DNA from 2 places in the Bradyrhizobium sp. SZCCHNR1015 genome. Region 1 is predicted to be linked to the other one. Evidence: predicted binding sites of a transcription regulator. Region 1 holds the regulator's gene; the other holds the start of a gene.
What was found. Region 1 encodes HrcA, which represses chaperone genes, less so after heat shock. Its sites were predicted from a motif close to GTTAGCACTCNCNNNNNGNGAGTGCTAAC; they were not measured.

Region 1 (7,019 bases):
ACCCCGAGCTCAGGGCCCTGCTCGCGCCCTATGTGCTGGTACAGACCGTCGACGGCGTCGAAATCCTGAAGCGCGGCTAGCGCTGGACCATCCTGAATCCGCCTTTCGAGGCGAAATGAGCCGCGAAATGCGCCCCGCCGGAGCGCGCCGATCGCCGCAGGCGATCAAAACCGCGCGCCCGGCCTGTTGCGGGGGGCGCAAAGCCGCTAAAAGCGTGCCCGCCGAAGACCACGCTGGCGAGGACCCCCGACCGCCTCGGCGCGCGGCCCCGGTCAACGAGGCAATGTTTGATGATGATCGTTCGACTCTTCACCGCGGCCACCCTGCTGATCTCGCTGCTGCACCCCGCATGGGCCACTGACGCCGTATTTCCGCCCGGCGTCCGCATCGGGCTCGCGCCGCTGGTCGGGCTCGCCAAGGCCAAGACGTTCTCCGGCTTCGAAACCGAGGACCAGAGCGTGAAGGTGCTGCTGACCGAACTGCCCGCCGCCGCCTATGGCGAGGTGAAGAACGCGTTTACCGCCAATCCCGCCGGGACCGGCAGCGTCAAGCCGGAGAGCATCGAGACCGCCGCCGGCACCGCCTACTATACCGTCGAGAACGGCCGCGATGGCAACACGCCGGTGCGGCGCTACTCGATGATCCTGCCCGGCAACGGCTTCTCCGGCTACGTGGCCGTGCAGATCCCGGAGACCGCGAGCCGGATCTACACCGACGATGCCGTGCGCCAGATGTTCGCCTCCGCCGTCGTCCGCAAGGACGTTCCGGTCGACGAGCAGCTCGCGATGATGCCGTTCAAGGTCACCGACCTCTCCGGGTTCAAGACCATCCGCACGCTCGGGCCGGGCGCCCTGATCCTCGCCGACGGCGAGGAGGACAAGGGATTCGAGGCCGCGCCCTTCGTGGTGATCGGGCTGGTGGCCGGCGTGGCCCCGGAGGCGGGCGACCGCGCGCGCGTGGCGCAACAGGCGGCCACCACCATTCCGGGCGTCCGCGAAGCGCGCATCACGATGTCCGAGCCGATCCGCATCGACGGCCAGCCGGCCTATGAGACCCGGATCGACGCCACCAGCGGCAAGGACAATACGCCGGTGACGGTGGTGCAGTGGCTGCGCTTCGGCGGGCCAAACACGTTGCGGATCATCGGCAGTGCGCCGCGCGACCAGTGGTCGGCGGCCTTCCCGCGGTTCCGTGCCGTCCGCGACGGCATCCAGCCAAGAGGCTGAGACCAGCCCGGCATCGGACGGCGTGATCACGCCGGCTGCTCGCCGCGAGACGAACTACAAGGTCGCGCCGACAAACAAGAAGCCACGGGCATCGCTGCCCGTGGCTTCTTCGTTCGACAACAGGACGGCCGCAGAATGCGTGCCCGTGCTCGCCGTCAGGCGGCGCTGTTCGACTGATCGTTGCTCGCCGCGGGCGCCGCCTTGGCGCCGCCCTTGGACACGCCGACCAGGGCGGGGCGCAGCACGCGCTCGCCGATCATAAAGCCGGCCTGCACGACCTGCACCACCGTGCCGGACGGCACCGACGGATCCGGCACCTCGTACATCGCCTGCTGGAAATTGGGGTCGAACTTTTGCCCGGTCGGATCGAACTTCTTGACGCCGTTTTTCTCCAGCGTGTTGAGCAGCGAACGCTCGGTGAGCTCGACGCCCTCGATCAGCGACTTCAGGCCCGCATCGGCATTGTCGCGCGTCTCCGCCGGCACGGCATCGAGCGCGCGCTGCAGATTGTCGGCGATGTCGAGCACGTCACGGGCGAAGCCGGTGATGCCGTACATGCGCGCATCGGCGACCTCGCGGGCGGTCCGCTTGCGCAGATTCTCCATCTCCGCCAGCGTGCGCAGCATCTTGTCGCGCGCGTCGGCCGCCTCCTTGGCCAGGGCCTCTGCCGAGCCGGCCTCGGGATCATCGGGCATGATGTAGGGCTTGGAGACGACGGGTTCGCTGGCCTGCGCCGGGTTTTCCGGATCATTCTTATGCAGGTCGGGATCGGTCATGGACAGACTCGCAAGTTCGGCTGACGGGTTTGGGGATATGGGGCGGGATATCGTGCTTTGAGCGTCGAAAATCAAGCGCAGCCTGACCGGCCCGCCGGAGACGCCGTCCGCGGATTAACCATCTCACGCATCAGCCACCCAGCAGCCGGCTGACCAGGCGCGCGGCATAATCGACCGTCGGAATCACCCGGGCATAGTTGAGCCGGGTCGGACCGATGACGCCGAGCACGCCGACGATGCGACCCGTGGCGTCGGAATAGGGCGACACGATCGTCGACGAGCCCGACAGCGAGAACAGCTTGTTCTCCGAGCCGATGAAGATGCGGACACCTTCCGCGCTCTCCGCGCGCCCGAGCAGATCGACGACGCCGCGCTTGGTTTCGAGATCGTCGAACAGCCGCCGGACACGCTCGAGATCTTCGAGCGCATGCAGGTCCTCGAGCAGGTTGGCGTGGCCGCGCACGATGAGCTGCCGCTCGTCGCTGTCGCCGCCGGACCAGCTCGCGACGCCGGCGGCGATCACCTTCTGCGTCAGCTGGTCGAGCTCGGCACGGTCGTGCGCCAGCGCGGTCTCGAGCTCGAGCCGCGCTTCCGCCAGCGTCCGCCCTCTGATCCGGGCGTTGAGGAAATTGGACGCCTCGGTCAATGCCGAGGACGGCACGCCCGGCGGCAGGGTCAGGACCCGGTTCTCGACCTGTCCTTCCTCGCCGACCAGAACGACGAGCGCGCGCTCGGGCTCGAGCCTGACGAACTCGATGTGCTTCAGCCGGGTGTTGGATTTGGCGGTCAGAACCACGGCGGCGGCACGGGTCAGACCCGACAGCCGGGTCAGCGCTTCATCCAGCGCCGCCTCGACCGATTGCGCCCGGCCGACGGCCGCGAGCTGGCTCTGGATCGACTGCCGCTCGGCCTCCGTCATGTCGCCAACCTGCATCAGGGCGTCGACGAAGAAGCGCAGGCCGGCTTCGGTGGGCAGCCGGCCGGCCGAGGTGTGCGGCGCGTAGATCAGGCCGAGCTGCTCGAGATCGGCCATGACGTTGCGCACCGAGGCCGGCGACAGCGGAACCGCGATCAGCCGCGAAATGTTGCGCGAGCCGACCGGCTCGCCGGTCGCCAGATAGCTTTCGACGATCTGCCGGAAGATCTCGCGCGAGCGCTCGTTCAGCTGCGCCAGACCGGCCGGCGGTGTCATCAGGTTGATCGGATCGTGGTGGGCCACCAGATGCACTCCTCCCAGCTGCCTATAATGTGTCCATGCGGCGGCTCGGTGGCAAGCCGGTCATGAGGAGGGGGCTCCGGGAGCGACGGGCCCTTGATAAACCCTTGCCGCTGCCGGTCGCGGCTCCTACAAGGCCGTCAAACACCCTCTTTCGCCTCTTTCACGGAGAGAATCATGCGGCCGAGCCGCCGTGCACCGGATGAACTGCGGGCCGTGAGCCTGGAACGCGGCGTCGTCAAATACGCCGAGGGCTCCTGCCTGGTGAAGTTCGGCGACACCCATGTGCTGGTCACCGCCACGCTCGAGGACCGGCTGCCGCCCTGGCTCAAGGGCCAGGGACGCGGCTGGATCACCGCCGAATACGGCATGCTGCCACGCGCCACGCTGGAGCGAACCCGGCGCGAGGCCTCCGCCGGCAAGCAGACCGGCCGCACCGTCGAGATCCAGCGCCTGATCGGCCGCTCGCTGCGCACCGCGATCGACCTGGAAGCGCTCGGCGAGCGCCAGATCACGGTGGACTGCGACGTGCTGCAGGCCGATGGCGGCACGCGCACGGCGTCGATCACCGGCGCCTGGGTCGCGCTGGCCGACTGCATCAAGTGGATGAAGTCGCGCAACATGATCAAGACCGAGGTGCTGCGCGCCAACGTCGCCGCGATCTCCTGCGGTATCTACAACGGCACGCCGGTGCTCGATCTCGACTACGCTGAGGATTCCGAGGCGGAGACCGATGCCAATTTCGTCATGACCGGCGACGGCCGCATCATCGAGGTGCAGGGCACGGCGGAGAAGACGCCGTTCACCGAGGCCGAGTTCCTGGCGCTGATGGCGCTCGCCCGCAAGGGCGTCGCGCGGCTGGTCGACCTGCAGAAGATGGCGGTCGCGTGAACGGTCCGCGCCGCAGGCTCACCGGTCGCATCGTCATCGCGACCCACAATCCCGGCAAGCTTGCCGAGATGCGCGAGCTGCTCGCCCCCCATGGCGTCGAGGCGGTGTCGGCCGGCGATCTCGGCCTGGGCGAGCCGGACGAGACCGGCGAGACCTTCCAGGCCAACGCCCGCATCAAGGCGGTCGCCGCGGCCAAGGCCGCGCAGCTTCCGGCCTTTGCCGACGATTCCGGCATCGTGGTTCACGCCCTCGACGGTGCGCCGGGGATCTATTCGGCGCGCTGGGCCGGACCGGACAAGGATTTCACCGGCGCGATGACGCGGATCGAGCGCCTGCTGCAGGAGCGCGGCGCCGCGGGTGCCGACCAGCGCGGCGCTCATTTCGTCTCGGCGCTGTGCGTGGCATGGCCGGACGGCCATGTCGAGGAGGTCGAGGCGAGGGTCGACGGCACGCTGGTCTGGCCGCCGCGCGGCACGGCCGGCTTCGGCTACGACCCGATGTTCCTGCCAGAAGGGCACGATCGCACGTTCGGCGAGATGACCAGCATCGAGAAGCACGGCCTGCCGCCGCTCGGCCTCGGCCTGTCGCACCGGGCGCGCGCCTTCGTGAAGCTCGCGGAGATCTGCCTTGACCAGCGCTGACAGCGAAGCGTTCGGCGTCTATGTGCACTGGCCGTTCTGCCTGTCGAAATGTCCGTATTGCGACTTCAACAGCCATGTCCGGCATGCGGCCATCGACCAGGAGCGCTACGCCCGCGCCTTCGCCCAGGAGATCGCGACCACCGCCGCCCGCATTGGGCCGCGCACCGTCAGCTCGATCTTTCTCGGCGGCGGCACGCCGTCGCTGATGCAGCCGCAGACCGTCGGCGCGATTCTCGACGCGATCGGCCGGCACTGGCATGTCGCCGCTGACGTCGAGGTGTCGCTGGAAGCCAATCCGACCAGCGTCGAGGCGACGCGCTTTGCCGGCTACCGCGCTGCCGGCGTCAACCGCGTCTCGCTCGGCGTCCAGGCGATGGACGATGCGTCGCTCAAGATGCTGGGCCGACTGCACACGGCCGAGGAGGCGATGAAGGCGGTGGCGATCGCGCGCAATGCCTTCGAGCGCTATTCGTTCGATCTGATCTATGCCCGGCCCGACCAGACGCCGGCGATGTGGACCGAGGAGCTGACGCGCGCGATCAGCGAGGCAGCCGAGCATTTGTCGCTGTATCAACTGACCATCGAGGAAGGCACGCCATTCTTCGGCCTGCATGCCGCGGGCAAGCTGAAGACGCCGGATGAAGGCCTGGCGCGCACCTTGTACGACGTCACGCAGGAGGTCTGCGGCCGTCACGGGCTGCCGGCCTACGAGATCTCCAACCATGCCCGCCCAGGCGCGGAGTGCCGGCACAACCTGATCTATTGGCGTGGCCAGGAATATGCCGGCATCGGTCCCGGCGCCCATGGCCGGCTCGACATCGGCGGCATCAGACACGCGACCGCAACCGACAAGCGGCCCGAGGCCTGGCTGATGCGGGTCGAGTCCAACGGTCACGGTGTGATGACCGACGACGAGCTCAATCGCGAGGAGCGCGCCGACGAATTCCTGCTGATGGGGCTGCGACTGGCCGAGGGCATCGACCCGCAGCGCTACGCGAGGATCTCCGGCCGCACGCTCGATCCGCGCCGCATCGCGCTGCTGCGCGAGGAGGGCGCCATCGCGGTCGATCCGGACGGGCGGCTGCGCGTGACCCAGGACGGCTTTCCGGTGCTCGACGCGGTCGTCGCTGACCTCGCCGCCTGAGACGTGCTGCGACTCACGTCGCGCTGAAGCTTTTCGGCGCGCCGGCGACGGTCTGTCCGCCCCCCGAACCGACGCGCATCACCGCAAGCCCGCGCTCATTGGTGCCGTCGCTGCGGAACCGGAACAGGCCATCTATGCCCGCGAAGCCGGACGCATTGGTCAGGACGTCGGGCGCGAAACGCTGGTTGCCCTGGGTGCGCGCCAGCGCGGCCACGAGCGCCACCGCATCATAGGCGAGGGTCGCGGTGCGTACGGGATCGCCGCCGAATCGCGTCCGGTAGCGTCCGGCGAAAGCGCGGAAGCCGGACGGATCCGGCGCGGCATAGAGGCCGCCCTGCAGGCTGGCGCTGGCATAGACGCGCGGATTGTCCCACAGCCCGGTGCCGAGCAGCTGGATGTTGCGCAGATTGGCGCCGGCAGCGGTCAGCGCATCGGCCGTCGCCGCGACCGATTCGCCGTCGTCGGCCAGCAGCAGCGCATCGGCGCCGCCGAGCGCCTGCGCCACCGTGCGCGCCGGCCCGGTGCGGTCGCCGGAATATTTCTCGAATGCCACGATGCGTCCGCCGCGGCGGCTGACCGCAGTCTTGAACGCCCCCTCGACGACGGTGCCATAGGCATTGTCGGGCAGCAGCGCCGCGAACGAGCGTTTGCCGACGCTGGCGGAATATTCGACGATGCGGCTCGCATCGGACTCCGGCAGGAAGCTGAGCAGATAGACGCCGCGCCCCGCCACGCTCGAATCCGTCGAGAAGGCGATGACCGAGATGTTGCGCGTGCGCGCCACCTGGGCCGTCGCCGGCACCGAGCCCGCGAACAGAGGCCCGAGGATGATCTCGGCGCCTTCGTCGCAGGCCTGTTGCGCGCCCTGCTGCGCGCCTTGCGGGCTGCCGGCGTCATCCTTGATCAGGAGCTGGATGTTGGGGTTCTGAAACTCGGCCAATGCCATCTCGGCCGCGTTCTTCATCGATTGCGCGGCGACGCCGGCATTGCCCGACGCCGACAGCGGCAGAATCAGCCCGACCTTGACCTGGCCGTTACCGGCCACCGCCGGCTGCTGCGGCGGTCCCGCCGGCGCCGTCGGCTGCTCGAACGGATTGAAGCCCTGCTGCACGTTGGAGCACGCCG
Region 2 (7,019 bases), on a different contig from region 1:
CGGCCAGCAGCAGCAGGCTCGCCAGCGCCGCAAGACCGAACGCGGCGCGCGGAGTCGCCGCGAGCCGGCGGTTGCGGAACGGCTGCTCGATGAAGCGCCAGGACAGCGTGGCGACCGCGACCGTGAGGACGAACAGGGCCGCCCGCTCCCAGCCGTCGAGCGCGAGACCGGGCTTGGCGAAGCGCGCGAAGGCGAACAGCGGCCAGTGCCAGAGATACAGCGAATAGGAGATGCGGCCGAAGAACGCCGCCACGCCGAGCGGCGACAGCGGGCTGCGCGGCACATTGGCCACGCCGGCGCCGCTCCACAGGAACAGCGCCGCACCGAGGCATGGCGCCAGCGCGTCGACGCCGGGGAAGCCCGGTCCGGGGCGCAGCGCCAGGATCGGCACCGCCATCAGCAGCAGCGACAGCGCGCGGGCGCCGCGCTGAACGAGACCCGGCCGCGGCGCGGGAAGGCCGGATATCGCGACCAGGCTGCCGAGCAGGAATTCCCAGGCCCGCGGCGGGCTGAGGAAGAACGCGCTCGCGGACGCGCCGCCGCGCATCAGCATCAGGCCGAGCGCGAACGAGCCTGTGGCAAGCAGCGCGAGAGTGACCGGCAGCGCGAGCCTGTGGCCGCGCGCCAGCCGCAGCACGGCCCAGACCACCACGGGCAGCACCAGATAGAACTGCTCTTCGACCGCCAGCGACCAGGTATGCAGCAGCGGCTTCTCGACCGCCGCGTGGTCAAAATAGCCGGACTGCAGCCAGAAGAAGATGTTCGAGGTGAAGGTGACGACGGCGGCCGCGGAACGGAGGAACTCGGCGCGCTCGGAGCCCAGCATGTCCTGCGACGCCGGGAGCGCCGCGAACGCCACCATGGCGTAGAGCGCCGGCAGCAGCCGCCGCACCCTCCGCTCGTAGAATTGCGCGAACGAGAAGCGGCCCTGCGCCATCTCTGCCGCGATGATGCCGGTGATCAGGTATCCTGAGATGACGAAGAAGATGTCGACGCCGACGAAGCCGCCGAAGATCGCCGGCGCCTCGAAATGGAATGCGACGACGGAGAGCACCGCGATGGCGCGCAGCCAGTCGATGTCCTCGCGATGGCCTGCACCTGAAGCCGAGCCGGCGCCCGCGTTGGCGATGCGAGGCTGCATCGATGCACGCGTGCGAGGCGCGCACGCAATGGTCGGAGCGAACTGGACGACGAAGCGCGGCAACGGGACGGGTACGCCTTTACGCAAGCCCGCGACGAACACGTCTGACGGATTCGTTGCCGGCCCATCCGTCCCAATGACGCGAGACCGGATGTCAACACACACGCGCGATGGGACCGCCGTCCACCGCGTCGCGGATGTTTCCATCCATTTCTGTCGGCTTTACGTCGACAGTTCGACGGTTTTGAAGTCGGCCGGCAGGATCACCTCGAGCAGCTCGACGTCGTCGGAATAGTCGAGGATCATGTGGCGGATCTTCGGCGGCTGGGTCCAGCAGCTGCCCTCCTTCATCAGCGTCTCGCCGACGCCTTCGAGGTAGCTCTTCACCCAGCCTTTCAGCACATAGACCATCTGGAAGTCGACCGCGTGGGTGTGCAGCTTGGAGACCTCCTGCGGATTGCACGGTGGCAGCATGCGGATAACATGCGCGCGCGCCAGACCGTGGGTCGCGTCGGCGATGCCGAGGTCGCGATAATGCGCATAGGCGCGCAGGCCGTCGGCCTTGAAGTCCTCCTCGCGGTGATGGCTGATCGCGACCTTCTGCTTGCGCCGGCGCGGCGCCGGTGCTGGCCGCCCCTTGCTCACGAGCGCCTTGCGCGCGGACGGTGTGGCCGCCCTGCCCGGCTTGGCGGCTGTCTTGGCGACACTCTTCGCCGTCGGCTTTGTCTTTGCGACCTTACGCGGCGCAGCCTTCGCGGCGGCGCGTGACGATGATGTGGTGCTGCGGCTCTTCTTGGCCATGGCGCTCTCCCTGCGTGTCCTCGTCGCGAGGGTAGCACATATTGGAGAGTCCCAGCAGCCGCTCCAACAAAGGTCGTCATTCCGGGGCGTGCGCAGCACGAGCCCGGAATCTATTCCCCCGCGCGTTCTGCCGCCCGATGGATTCCGGGCTCGCGCTGCGCACGCCCCGGAAGACACCGGCTACGAGGCGGCAGCGGTGGTTGTCAGCTCAATGCAGCACGAACACGCCGTCGACGGCGCGCAGTTCGGCGGGCTTGATCAGCTTGGAATGCGCCACGGTGACCGAGTACAGCGGGCCCTCGATCTTCTCCTCCCAGAACGCCAGGAAGTCCTGCAGCGCAGGGAATTTCGGAAACAGGTCGTAGTTCTGCCAGACATAGGTCTGCAGCAGCGAGCGATGGTCCGGCATCCGATACAGGATCTGCGCGGTCGTCAGCCCGTAACCCAGCACCTGTTTCCGAAAGTCCTCGGAAACCTCAACCCTCGACACCATGCCAACCTCCGTTTCTGGAGCGCATGTCCGTGTGGCCAACCGGGGATGGAGCCACCCGGCAACGATGCGCTCACTGCCTAGAAATGTGACGCATGTCCTCAACCCATCTCAAGCTTAAATGTTTAACGACATGTTGAAAAATGCTGCATTAGCAGCCACTTAGCCCAGGTGCTAATACGGGGTTTCGCGGTTCGTTCCGCCTCCGTTAACGCTGTCGGAACGCTTTGGCAGAGCCCGCGATCGACTGCTAATTTTTCTGCTACAAGGCCTTGCCCGGCATAAAACTCTCCCCTAAATCCAGCCCGCGTGCTGGCACTCGCCGGCGCCGACTGCCAAATCTCCAGAAACTGACAATCGCTTCAATACCTTAGGAGGACTGTATGGCTTTCCGTCCGCTTCACGACCGCGTCGTGGTCAAGCGCATCGACGCCGAAGAGAAGACCGCTGGCGGCATCATCATCCCCGACTCGGCCAAGGAAAAGCCCTCGCAGGGCGAAGTGATCGCGGTGGGCCCCGGCGCCCGCGACGAGAGCGGCAAGCTGGTCCCGCTCGACGTTCAGGTCGGTGACCGCGTGCTGTTCGGCAAGTGGTCGGGCACCGAGGTCAAGATCGACGGCCAGGAGCTGCTCATCATGAAGGAGAGCGACATCATGGGCGTTCTCACCGACACCGCGGCCAAGAAGAAGGCCGCCTAAGCGCCGTTGCCCCTCATCCTGAGGAGCCGGCTTGAGCCGGCGTCTCGAAGGATGAGGCCCCAACCACCTCCTCATCTCGTCCTTCGAGACGCCCGCTGCGCGGGCTCCTCAGGACGAGGATCTCGATCAAAACCAGGGAAACCCAATATGTCAGCGAAAGACGTAAAGTTCGGCGTCGAAGCCCGCGACCGCATGCTGCGCGGCGTGGACATTCTCGCCAATGCCGTGAAAGTCACGCTCGGTCCGAAGGGCCGCAACGTCGTCCTCGACAAGTCGTTCGGCGCGCCGCGCATCACCAAGGACGGCGTCACCGTCGCCAAGGAGATCGAGCTCGACGACAAGTTCGAGAACATGGGCGCGCAGATGGTGCGCGAGGTCGCCTCGAAGTCCGCTGATGCGGCTGGCGACGGCACCACCACCGCGACCGTGCTGGCCCAGGCCATCGTGCGCGAAGGCGCCAAGGCGGTTGCCGCCGGCATGAACCCGATGGATCTGAAGCGCGGCATCGACCTCGCGGTCGAGGCGGTCGTCGCCGATCTCGTCAAGAACTCCAAGAAGGTCACGTCGAACGACGAGATCGCCCAGGTCGGCACCATCTCCGCCAACGGCGACTCCGAGATCGGCAAGTTCCTCGCCGACGCCATGAAGAAGGTCGGCAACGAGGGCGTGATCACCGTCGAGGAAGCCAAGTCGCTCGAGACCGAGCTCGACGTCGTCGAGGGCATGCAGTTCGACCGCGGCTACATTTCTCCGTACTTCGTGACCAATGCCGACAAGATGCGCGTCGAGATGGACGACGCCTACATCCTCATCAACGAGAAGAAGCTGTCGTCGCTGAACGAGCTGCTGCCGCTGCTCGAGGCCGTGGTGCAGACCGGCAAGCCGCTGGTGATCGTCGCCGAGGATGTCGAGGGCGAGGCTCTCGCCACCCTGGTCGTGAACCGTCTGCGTGGCGGCCTGAAGGTCGCTGCCGTCAAGGCGCCGGGCTTCGGCGACCGCCGCAAGGCCATGCTGCAGGACATCGCGATCCTGACCGGCGGCCAGGCGATCTCGGAAGATCTCGGCATCAAGCTCGAGAACGTCAACCTCTCCATGCTCGGCCGCGCCAAGAAGGTGATGATCGACAAGGAGAACACCACGATCGTCAACGGCGCCGGCAAGAAGGCCGACATCGAGGCGCGCGTTCAGCAGATCAAGGCGCAGATCGAGGAGACCACCTCGGACTACGACCGTGAGAAGCTGCAGGAGCGTCTGGCCAAGCTCGCCGGCGGCGTCGCGGTGATCCGCGTCGGCGGCGCGACCGAGGTCGAGGTCAAGGAGCGCAAGGATCGCGTGGATGACGCGATGCATGCGACCCGCGCGGCTGTCGAGGAAGGCATCCTGCCGGGCGGCGGCGTCGCCCTGCTCCGGGCCTCCGAGCAGCTCAAGGGCGTCCGCGCCAAGAACGAGGACCAGAAGACCGGCATCGAGATCGTCCGCAAGGCGCTCTCCGCTCCGGCCCGCCAGATCGCGATCAACGCGGGCGAGGACGGCTCGGTCATCGTCGGCAAGATCCTCGAGAAGGAGCAGTATGCGTACGGCTTCGACTCGCAGTCGGGCGACTACGTGAACATGGTGTCCAAGGGCATCATCGACCCGACCAAGGTCGTGCGCGCCGCGATCCAGAACGCAGCGTCCGTGGCCGGCCTGCTGATCACCACCGAGGCGATGGTCGCCGAGCTGCCGAAGAAGAACGCCGGCGGCCCCGCGATGCCTCCGGGCGGCGGCATGGGCGGCATGGACTTCTAAGTCCGGCCTCCTCGCGAAGATACCAAGGGCGCGGCGAAAGCCGCGCCCTTTTCTTTGCTCAGAGCGTAGCCCGCATGAGCGAAGCGATATCCGGGGTCTCGAGAAGCAGAGTCGGCAGTGCCGCATGTCGCTTCGCTCATGCGGGCTACGACATCCGCGACCGGTCTACCTCACCATCGTCCCGATCCGCTCGAAGCGGATGCGGCCGGGCCTGCCTTTGCCGGCACCGGCGGCCGAAAAGAAGATCATGGCGGCGCGGCCGATGACGTTCTCGATCGGCACATAGCCGATCTGGGACAGCACGCGGCTGTCGGTCGAGTTGTCACGGTTGTCGCCGAGCATGAACAGCCGGCCGGGCGGCACGACGAAGACATTGGTGTTGTCGAAGAAGCCGTTGCTGACGCAATCCAGCGTCTCGTAGCTCACGCCATTCGGCAAGGTCTCGCGCCAGCGCTTGACGCGCTCGGTCGCATCGCCCCCGCAGGCCGCCTCTCCGATCAGATCCTCGACCCGCTCGCGCGCGACGGCCGTATCATTGATGTAGAGCACTCCGTCCTTCATCTGGACGCGATCGCCGGGCAGTCCGACGACGCGCTTGATATAGACGGTCGCATTGTCTTTCGGCAGGAAGAACGCGACGACATCGCCGCGCGCAGGCGTCGCACCCCAGATCCGCGCCGACGGCGGCAGCGACGAAGGCCATGACAACGGCCAAGTGAAGCGGCTGTAGCCATAGGGATATTTCGACACGAAGAAGATATCGCCGACGAGAAGCGTTGGAATGTTCGAGGATGAAGGAATGTTGAACGGCTGAAACAGAAAGGTGCGGATCAGCACCGGCGAGGCCAGCAGCAGGCAAAGAGCCACGAAGCCCGCGATGAAGATCGCTACGATCGCCCACCACGGCTCGCGCCTCGGCCCGGTCGCGCCCACCTCCAGGCTCGTCATCGCGTCTTCCCCCTCTTCACACCCTGAGGATGAGGGAAGGCCCGAGCCTGCGCAATCACCAAATGAACCGGAACCACGCGGCTGCCGATGATCTCCAGCCCCTGCCCATTCGTCAACGAGAGGCCGCCCGTGGGCGACCTCTCCCGGATCGTAGCTCTCACCGTCCCTTTCGCCACGGCGCGTCGGCTTCCCAGTCGCCGGCCATGATCGAGCCGTAAGGGATCACCTCGTCGATGACCTCGCCGAGCCCGTAGCGTGCGATCTGCGCCCGCACCGACGCGGCGTTCTTGTAGGCCTGCGGCAGCTCCGACAGATCGGGCTTGCCGCAATAGAAACGCGCGTCGATGCCATCAGGCATCTCGGGACGATTCTCGCGCAGAAAAGCCTTCCGCCCGAGATTGCGCCCGGCGCCGTGTGGCGCGAAGCCGAGCGCGTCCTTGTTGTCCCGGTGCTTCAGAATCAGCACCGGCTCGGCCATGTTGAGCGGCACGATGGTGCGTCCGTCATCATCGGCCGAGAAGCCGGACCAGTTCGGCGTCGCCCCCTTGCCGTGATAGAACAGGCCGTCGCTCTTCTGGAAAACGAAGTTGTGCTCGTTCCAGAACCGGTCCGTGACGGCGTTGCCGAGCTTCGCCGCCGCGAGGTCATGGATCGCGTGGTGGTTGGCCCTGGTCCACAGCCGCGCCACCTGCAACGCCTCCCAATACGCCCGGCCGTCGTCGCTCGACGCCTTGATCCAGGCGCTGTGCTCCGGGACCTTCGGCGCGTGGATCGCGGTGTGCCGCTTCGCCACCGCCATGCCGCGCTTGTAGAGCTGCGCACCAAAGCCGCGCGAGCCGTGATGCGTCACCAGCGCCGCCTGACCGGTCGATTTGAGATGACCGACATAAGCGAAGTGGTTGCCGTCGCCCTGCGTGGCGAAGTGACCGATCGCGAAGCGCTCCAGCCCCTTCAAGAAGGGGTTGGCCTCGAACCCCGCCATCACCTCGTCGGGCGGCTGATGCAGCCGGTCGCGGCCGCCGGGACCGAAATGGGTCACCGCATTGACGGCATCGAGGATGCGCTTGGGATCGTCCTTGCGCGCGAACACGGTCACCGCCACCGAGCAGCAGATGTCGGAGGAGTGAAAGCCCGGATGGATCGCGTCCTCGCA

Region 2: the regulator HrcA is predicted to act here: its motif matches at 2,744-2,772, upstream of groES (co-chaperone GroES).

What each region holds. Positions count from the first base shown of each region.
Region 1 is NZ_JAUEYW010000023.1:94,250-101,268, forward strand. Features, by position in the region: gene QX128_RS30770 (hypothetical protein) at 1-80, shown strand, start outside; gene QX128_RS30775 (hypothetical protein) at 291-1,226, shown strand; gene grpE (nucleotide exchange factor GrpE) at 1,382-2,002, opposite strand; gene hrcA (heat-inducible transcriptional repressor HrcA) at 2,133-3,221, opposite strand; gene rph (ribonuclease PH) at 3,396-4,109, shown strand; gene rdgB (RdgB/HAM1 family non-canonical purine NTP pyrophosphatase) at 4,106-4,750, shown strand; gene hemW (radical SAM family heme chaperone HemW) at 4,737-5,894, shown strand; gene QX128_RS30805 (penicillin-binding protein activator) at 5,908-7,019, opposite strand, start outside.
Region 2 is NZ_JAUEYW010000015.1:247,123-254,141, reverse strand. Features, by position in the region: gene QX128_RS25640 (acyltransferase family protein) at 1-1,141, opposite strand, end outside; gene QX128_RS25635 (cupin domain-containing protein) at 1,364-1,942, opposite strand; gene QX128_RS25630 (usg protein) at 2,151-2,435, opposite strand; gene groES (co-chaperone GroES) at 2,816-3,130, shown strand; gene groL (chaperonin GroEL) at 3,278-4,918, shown strand; gene lepB (signal peptidase I) at 5,084-5,866, opposite strand; gene QX128_RS25610 (RtcB family protein) at 6,024-7,019, opposite strand, start outside.